Regions from separate parts of the Streptomyces sp. NPDC090106 genome, predicted to be linked through region 2. Evidence: predicted binding sites of a transcription regulator. Region 2 holds the regulator's gene; the other holds the start of a gene.
What was found. Region 2 encodes HrcA, which represses chaperone genes, less so after heat shock. Its sites were predicted from a motif close to TTNGCACTCNGNNNNNCNGAGTGCNAA; they were not measured.

Region 1 (4,414 bases), 630 kb from region 2:
CGGTGGAACGGCTTCGGTCCGGACCGTGTCCGGTCGTACGCGCTGACCCGGGCCGCCCGTGAGGTCCTGCTCGGCGGCGACCCGCCGGTGCGGCTCACCCGTCGGGCTGCGGCCAGGCTGGCCGAGGCACGCGGGACCTTCGAGGACGTGGTGCACCCGGGCGGCACGGTCGTCACCCGGCGCGGTGACAGCGATGTGCGCTGGTGGACCTGGGCGGGGCACCGGGCGAACGCCACCCTGGCGGCTTCCCTGCCCACGGTCGCCCTGCCGCACCGGCTCCTGGACGACCGCTTCGTCCGGCTGCGGGACGACGTGGAGCCGCGGACCTGGCGGGCGGCGCTCGCGGACGCCGGGGACGGGCTGACCCTGCCGTCGGTGGATCCGGGCGCCGTCCGCGGTCTCAAGTTCGCCGAGGCGCTGCCACGACGGCTCGCGGAGGCCACTCTCGCCGCCCGGATGGCGGATCTGGAGGGTGCGCGGGCCGCGCTGGAGGAACCGACTCGGTTCCTGTTCCAGGACGGCCACTGACGCGCGAGGGCCCGGCACCCCCTTCGGGGTGCCGGGCCCTCGGTCAGTCACTGCTCGGCTCAGTGGGAGTGCCCGTGGCCGTGACCGGCCGCGGCCGGCTCCTCCTCTTCCTTCTTCTCGACGACCAGGGTCTCGGTCGTCAGAAGCAGGGAGGCGATGGACGCGGCGTTCTCCAGCGCGGAGCGGGTGACCTTGACCGGGTCGATGACGCCGGCCTTGACCAGGTCGCCGTACTCGCCGGTCGCGGCGTTGAAGCCCTGGCCCTTGTCGAGCTCGGCGACCTTGGAGGTGATGACGTAGCCCTCCAGGCCGGCGTTCTCGGCGATCCAGCGCAGCGGCTCGACGACGGCCTTGCGGACGACGGCGACACCGGTGGCCTCGTCGCCGGTCTTGCCCAGACCGCCGTCCAGCACCTTGGCGGCGTGGACGAGCGCGGAGCCACCACCGGAGACGATGCCCTCCTCGACCGCGGCGCGGGTCGCGGAGATGGCGTCCTCCAGACGGTGCTTCTTCTCCTTCAGCTCCACCTCGGTGGCGGCGCCGACCTTGATCACGCACACGCCCCCGGCCAGCTTCGCGAGGCGCTCCTGGAGCTTCTCGCGGTCCCAGTCGGAGTCCGTGTTCTCGATCTCGGCCTTGATCTGGGCGACGCGGCCCGTGACGTCGGCGGAGTCGCCGGCACCGTCGACGACCGTGGTGTCGTCCTTGGTGACGGTGACGCGGCGGGCGGTGCCCAGCACGTCCAGACCGGCCTGGTCGAGCTTGAGGCCGACCTCCTCGGAGATGACCGTGGCACCGGTGAGGATCGCCAGGTCCTGGAGCATCGCCTTGCGGCGGTCGCCGAAGCCGGGGGCCTTGACCGCGACCGCGTTGAAGGTGCCGCGGATCTTGTTGACGACCAGGGTCGACAGGGCCTCGCCGTCGACGTCCTCGGCGATGATCAGCAGGGGCTTGGAGGCACCGCCCTGGATGACCTTCTCGAGGAGCGGCAGCAGGTCCTGGATCGAGGAGATCTTGCCCTGGTTGATCAGGATGTAGGGGTCCTCCAGGACCGCCTCCATGCGCTCCTGGTCCGTCACGAAGTACGGCGACAGGTAGCCCTTGTCGAAGGCCATGCCCTCGGTGAAGTCCAGCTCCAGACCGAAGGTGTTGGACTCCTCGACGGTGATGACACCGTCCTTGCCGACCTTGTCCATCGCCTCGGCGATGAGCTCGCCGACCTGCGTGTCCTGCGCGGACAGCGCGGCGACGGCGGCGATGTCCGCCTTGTCGTCGATCGGGCGGGCGGTGGCCAGAAGGTCCTCGGACACGGCCGCCACGGCCGCGTCGATGCCCTTCTTCAGCAGCGCCGGGGACGCGCCCGCGGCGACGTTCTTCAGGCCCTCGCGCACCAGCGCCTGGGCGAGCACGGTGGCGGTGGTCGTACCGTCGCCCGCGATGTCGTTGGTCTTGGTCGCCACCTCCTTCACCAGCTGCGCGCCGAGGTTCTCGTACGGGTCGTCGATCTCGACCTCACGGGCGATCGTGACACCGTCGTTGGTGATGGTGGGGGCGCCGAACTTCTTGTCGATGACGACGTTGCGGCCCTTGGGGCCGATCGTCACCTTGACCGTGTCGGCCAGCTTGTTGACGCCGCGCTCGAGGGCGCGACGGGCGTCCTCGTCGAACTTCAGGATCTTCGCCATGACAGCGGGAGCCCTCTCGGAAAGCTATGGGGATCAGAAAAAGAGGCTGCGCCCCGAGCACCCGGCTTCCCATCGGTTGATCAATGGTGGCGGGGGCCAGGGGCGCAGCTCACAAAAAACTTCGAAGTCCTACTTCTCGATGACCGCGAGGACGTCGCGGGACGAGAGGACGAGGTACTCCTCGCCGTTGTACTTGACCTCGGTGCCGCCGTACTTGCTGTACAGCACGATGTCGCCGACCTTCACGTCGAGCGGCAGGCGCTCGCCGTTCTCGAAGCGACCCGGACCGACGGCGAGGATGACGCCCTCCTGGGGCTTCTCCTTCGCGGTGTCCGGGATGACCAGGCCGGAGGCCGTGGTCTGCTCGGCGTCGAGCGGCTGGACCACGATGCGGTCCTCAAGCGGCTTGATGGCAACCTTGGAGCTGGCGGTCGTCACGATCCGACCTCCCCCTTCGGAGATCTCACGGGGTTAACTGTCTGAGGTGGCGACCAGGTGGATCCGTCGTCGCGGGTGCCGGACCTGCCCGTCGCTGGTTGGCACTCTCCAGTGGGGAGTGCCAGACCCGAGACTATGACCGCGATTAGCACTCGGTCAAGCGGACTGCTAATTCGCCGCGCTGCGGAACCGTTCTCCCCCTCCCCGCTCCAGCCGCTCAGAGGTAGTCCTCCAGCCTCCCCACCCTGAGTCCGGCCCGCTCGATCTCCGTCAGCAGCAGCCGCGTCCGTTCCACCAGGGTGCGGCCCGACGTCTCGACGGACCCGACCGAGACGATGTCGCCGGGCCCGAGCCGCCGCTCCCCGTCCCGGTAGCTCAGTTCCCGCTCGCCCATCGCCGCGCGCCACAGGACGACGGCCGTGATGCCGCAGTCGCCGGCCGCGCGCAGCGTCGTCGGGTCGTAGGAGCCGTAGGGCGGCCGGAAGAGGCGGGGGCGGATGCCGAAGCGGGCGCGGAGCTTGTCCTGCTGGCCGCAGATCTCGGCACGCTGCCCGGCGTACGGCAGTCCGCGCAGGGCGGCGTGGTCGAGGGTGTGGTTCTGGACGGACGCGCCGACCGACCTGAGGCGCGCGAAGTGGCCGTACCCGGGGCCGACGACGCTGTCCGTGAGGAACATGCTGACGGGCAGCCGCTGCCGCCGGACCAGCTCGACGAACCGGGGGTCCTGTTCGGCGCCGTCGTCGTAGGTGAGGAAGACGACCCGGTCGGTGGTGGCGACCCGGGTCACCACGGGCACGGGTGCCGCCCGCTCGCCCTTCGCGCCGTACGACACGGCCCGCTTGCCCAGGCGTTCGATGGGGTCGACGGACTGGGCGCAGCCGGTGAGGAGCGCGGCGGCCAGGACACCGGCCGCCGCGGCTCGCGCCGCTCTCACAGGTAGTCCTCCAGCCGGGCCACCGCGTATCCCTCGGCCGTGACCTTGTCGAGGAAGCGCCGCACCATGTCGGGCATGGTGCCCTTCCAGTCCTCGCGGCCCCGGAAGTGGCTCAGCACGATGTCGCCCGGGTGGATCCGCCGGTCCCACTCCCGGTAGTCCCAGCGGTCGACGAAGACCTCCTCGTTCCAGATCGGCGCGTAGCGCACACCGCAGGACTTGGCGGCCGTCAGGGTGTCCTTGTTGTAGTTGCCGAAGGGCGGCCGGAACAGCAGGGGCCGGGTGCCGTAGCGCTTCTCGACGACGTCCTGCATGCCGCAGATCTCCTCCTTCTGCCGGGCGTAGGACAGGCCGGGCAGATAGGGGTGGTGCAGGGTGTGGTTGTTGAGGACGACACCGCGGTCCTGCATCCGCTTGAAGTACCCGTAGTCCTCCTTGACCAGGTAGTCGCTGAGGAACGCGGTGTACGGGATCTTCAGCTCGCCCATCATCCGCAGGAACTGCGGGTCCTTCTCGGCGCCGTCGTCGATCGTCAGGAAGACGATCTTCCGGTCGGTGGGGATCGTGGTGAAGACGGGCGGCAGCCCCAGTTCCTCGTGGCCGTCGACCTCGAAGCCCTTGCGGGTGGTGATGTGCGGCTTCTTCGCGGGCGCGGGCGGCGCGGTCAGCGGCACCCGCTTCAGCCCCCAGCGCTCGGCCACGGCGGTGGCGGCGCGCAGCTTGGTGGCGTACGCGTCGAGGGCGCGGGCCGGGGGCGCCTTCAGGGGCTGCTGGCCGGGGGCGGGGCGCACCTCGGTGGCGTGGTCCCGCGCGCAGCCGGTGACGACCG
Region 2 (4,414 bases):
GCGTCGGCGCCGGCCCGCTCGACCGCGAGGGCCTCCTCGGCGGTGGTCGCGGTGACGAAGGTGCGGGTGCCCACGCGGCGCAGGGACTCCAGCGCCTCGGGGGTCGGTACGCCGAAGTGGAAGGAGACCACCGGGACCGGGTTGTCGACGAGCACCGCGAGCTTCGTCTCGTAGCTGTCGTCCCGGCCGCTGTCGGGGTCGCCGAGCTCGGTCTCGTACCAGGCGGCCTCACCGGCGAGCTGGTGGGCGTAGACGTCCACCGCGGCCGGGTCGGCGTGCTCGGGCTGCGGCATGAAGAGGTTCACGCCGAAGGGGCGCGCCGTCAGTCCCCGGATCTGCTTGATCTCCTGGTACATGCCGTCGGTGGTCTTGTAGCCGGCGGCCAGGAACCCGAGTCCGCCGGCCTCGGAGACGGCGGCGGCGAGCTGCGGCACGGAGACGCCGCCTGCCATGGGGGCCTGCACGATCGGGTGCGGGGCGAGATCGGTCAGCGCGGAGGACATGCCCGCATGGTGCCACGTCCTCCGAACAAGACCGAATCGCCCCCCGTCGCCCGGTGAGAACTCAGCCCCTCCGGCGTTTGAGGAGCGGAGGTCCGGGGGCAGCGCCCCCGGGGAAGGGGCGGCGGGGGCGAGGAAAAAGCCCCGGCCGCCACCCCACACCGTCACCGGCCGTTGAACGCGTCCTTCAACCGCGAGAACAGCCCCTGCTGCCCCGGCTGACTGTGCCTGCCCGGGGGACGACCCCCGGACCCCCGGCAGCATCAGCCCAGCCGGCCGCGGCGTTCAGCTCAGCGCCCACCCGCCGTCACCGGCCGTTGAACGCGTCCTTCAACCGTGAGAACAGCCCTTGCTGCCCCGGCTGGAACTGGCCCGTGGGCCGTTCCTCGCCGCGCATCTTGGCCAGCTCGCGCAGTACGCGTTCCTGTTCGGGGTCGAGCTTGGTCGGGGTCTGGACCTCGACATGGACGATGAGGTCGCCGCGCCCGCCGCCCCGCAGGTGGGTGACGCCCCGCCCGTGCAGCGGGATCGACTGCCCGGACTGGGTGCCGGGGCGGATGTCGACCTCCTCCATGCCGTCCAGCGTCTCCAACGGCACCTTCGTGCCGAGGGACGCGGCCGTCATGGGGATCGTCACCGTGCAGTGCAGATCGTCCCCACGCCGCTGGAACATGTTGTGGGGCAGCTCGTGGATCTCGACGTAGAGGTCACCGGCGGGACCGCCACCGGGCCCGACCTCGCCCTCGCCAGCGAGCTGGATCCGTGTGCCGTTGTCGACACCGGCCGGGATCTTGACGGTGAGCGTGCGGCGGGACCGCACCCGTCCGTCGCCCGCGCACTCGGGGCACGGGGTCGGGACGACCGTGCCGAACCCCTGGCACTGCGGGCAGGGCCGCGAGGTCATGACCTGGCCGAGGAAGGACCGGGTGACCTGGGAGACCTCACCGCGGCCCCGGCACATGTCACACGTCTGGGCCGAGGTGCCCGGCGCCGCGCCCTCACCGCTGCACGTGGTGCAGACGATCGCCGTGTCGACCTGGATGTCCTTGGTCGTGCCGAAGGCCGCCTCGTCGAGCTCGATCTCCAGCCGGATCATCGCGTCCTGGCCGCGCCGGGTGCGCGAGCGCGGGCCGCGCTGGGACGCCGTACCGAAGAACGCGTCCATGATGTCCGAGAAGTTGCCGAAGCCGCCCGCGCCGAAGCCGCCGGCGCCTCCGCCGCCCGCCTGGGACAGGGGGTCGCCGCCGAGGTCGTAGACCTGCTTCTTCTGCGGATCCGACAGGACCTCGTAAGCGGCGTTGATCTCCTTGAACCGCTCCTGGGTCTTCGGATCGGGGTTGACGTCCGGGTGCAGCTCGCGGGCGAGCCGACGGAACGCCTTCTTGATCTCATCCTGCGACGCGTCGCGGCGCACGCCGAGAACGGCGTAGTAGTCCGTGGCCACTTACGACTCCGCCAGGATCTGTCCGACGTACCGTGCCACTGCGCGTACCGCTCCCATCGTTCCCGGGTAATCCATGCGGGTCGGTCCGACCACGCCGAGCTTGGCTACTGCCTCGCCGCCCGAACCGTAGCCGACCGAGACCACGGACGTGGAGTTGAGTCCCTCATAGGCGTTCTCATGCCCGATGCGTACGGTCATGCCCGAATCCCCGGCCTCACCAAGCAACTTGAGAAGCACGACCTGCTCCTCCAGCGCTTCGAGGACCGGACGGATCGTGAGGGGAAAGTCATGTCCGAAGCGGGTGAGATTGGCGGTGCCGCCGATCATCAGCCGCTCCTCGTTCTCCTCGACGAGTGTCTCCAGCAGGGTGGAGAGCACGGTCGAGACGGTGCCGCGGTCCTCGACGTCGAAGCTCTCGGGCAGGTCCTCGACCAGCCGCGGGACGTCACTGAACCGGCGTCCGGCGACCCGGCTGTTGAGCCGCGCCCGCAGGTCCGCGAGCGAGGTCTCCCCGAAGGGCGCCGGGCAGTCGACCATGCGCTGCTCGACCCGGCCGGTGTCGGTGATGAGGACGAGCATCACGCGCGCGGGGGCGAGCGAGAGCAGTTCCACATGCCGCACGGTCGAGCGGGTCAGCGACGGGTACTGCACGACGGCCACCTGCCGGGTGAGCTGCGCGAGCAGCCGTACCGTGCGGGCGACCACGTCGTCGAGGTCGACGGCGCCGTCGAGGAAGTGGTGGATGGCGCGCCGCTCGGGCGCGGACATCGGTTTGACGGCGGCGAGCTTGTCGACGAAGAGCCGGTAGCCCTTGTCGGTGGGGATGCGCCCGGCGCTGGTGTGCGGCTGGGCGATGAACCCCTCGTCCTCCAGGGCGGCCATGTCGTTGCGGATGGTCGCCGGGGAGACGCCGAGGTTGTGCCGCTCGGTGAGGGCCTTGGACCCCACCGGCTCCTCGGTGCCCACGTAGTCCTGGACGATGGCGCGCAGCACCTTGAGTCTGCGTTCACTCAGCATCGCGCACACCTCCAGAAGTCGATCCCTTGGCACTCTGTACCCCCGAGTGCCAGCATTCCCCGGCCAGTGTACGGCGGTGGGGTGCCGTGCGGGCAAGGTCGGTCCCGCTGCGGGTGCCCGTACCGTTAGCGTCGCCGCATGACGGTGACTTGGGAAGAGCTGGGGTGGGAGCGGCTGGCGGCCGGGGTGGGCCGGTGCCGCCTCCCCGGCTGGGACTGCACGGCGGGGCTGGTGACCGGCGCGGGGGCGGCGCTGGTGGTCGACGCGGGGTCGAGCGTGGCGGAGGGGACACGGCTGCGGGCGCGGGCGGAGGCCCTCGCGGGCGGCCCTGTGACCCATCTCGCTCTGACCCACCCGCACTTCGACCATGTCTTCGGGGCGGCGGCGTTCGCGGACGCGGAGCTGTTCGCGCCGGTGGGCATGGACACGCTGCTGGAGCAGCGGCAGGCGCGGGACGAGCTGCGGGCGGACGCGGTCGGCAATGGCCTGGAACCGTCGCTGGCGGCCGAGGCGGCCGGCGCGCTGCCCCGCCCCCGGCATCTGGTGTCCGGCGAGTGGACGCTCGATCTCGGCGGCGGCCGTCAGGTGCTGCTGGCGAACGTCGGCCCGGGGCACACCGCGCACGATCTGGCGGTCCTGGTGCCCGGCTCCCCCGAGGTGGTCTTCTGCGGTGACCTGGTCGAGGAGTCCGACGATCCTCAGGCGGGCCCGGACGCGGTGCCGTCCCGCTGGCCGGCGGCGCTGGACCGGCTGCTCGCGCTGGGCGGCGAGGACGCGCTGTACGTGCCCGGTCACGGTGCGGTGGTGGACGCGGCGTTCGTCCGGGCCCAGCGGGACGCGCTGGCGGCGCGTTTCGGCGTGTCGCGGTGACGGCCGCGGCGCTTCTCCTATCGTCATCCGAATGCGCCAGTACTCCGCCGATCTGACCCCTCCCTGGAAGAAGCCGAAGCCCGTCCCCGAGGTCCCGGCGGAGCCCGGCCTGGTGGTCGAGGAGCCCGGCACCGGTTTCTGCGGTGCGGTGATCCGCTGCGAGGCGGGCACGGTCACCCTGGAGGACCGCTTCGGCAAGCACCGGGTGTTCCCGCTGGAGCCCCGCGGCTTCCTGCTGGAGGGCCGGGTCGTCACCCTGGTCCGCCCCTCGGGCGCCGCCCCCGCGCGGCCCGCCCGCACGGCCTCCGGTTCGGTGGCCGTCCCCGGCGCCCGCGCCCGGGTCGCCCGCGCCGGCCGGATCTACGTCGAGGGACGGCACGACGCCGAGCTCGTCGAGAAGGTCTGGGGCGACGACCTGCGCATCGAGGGCGTGGTCGTGGAGTACCTGGAGGGCGTCGACGACCTTCCCTCGATCGTGGCCGAATTCGCTCCCGGCCCCGACGCCCGGCTCGGTGTCCTGGTGGACCATCTCGTGCCCGGCACGAAGGAGTGGCGCATCGCCGAACAGGTCACCAGCGAGCAC

Region 1: a site for HrcA is predicted at 2,797-2,823, ahead of groES (co-chaperone GroES). Genes of this name have one in related genera too.

What each region holds. Positions count from the first base shown of each region.
Region 1 is NZ_JBIVDS010000001.1:863,132-867,545, forward strand. Features, by position in the region: gene ACIPSE_RS03755 (DEAD/DEAH box helicase) at 1-528, shown strand, start outside; gene groL (chaperonin GroEL) at 588-2,213, opposite strand; gene groES (co-chaperone GroES) at 2,343-2,651, opposite strand; gene ACIPSE_RS03770 (polysaccharide deacetylase family protein) at 2,869-3,585, opposite strand; gene ACIPSE_RS03775 (polysaccharide deacetylase family protein) at 3,582-4,414, opposite strand, start outside.
Region 2 is NZ_JBIVDS010000001.1:231,650-236,063, forward strand. Features, by position in the region: gene ACIPSE_RS01045 (nitronate monooxygenase) at 1-503, opposite strand, end outside; gene dnaJ (molecular chaperone DnaJ) at 808-1,944, opposite strand; gene hrcA (heat-inducible transcriptional repressor HrcA) at 1,945-2,961, opposite strand; gene ACIPSE_RS01060 (MBL fold metallo-hydrolase) at 3,100-3,831, shown strand; gene ACIPSE_RS01065 (DUF3097 domain-containing protein) at 3,863-4,414, shown strand, end outside.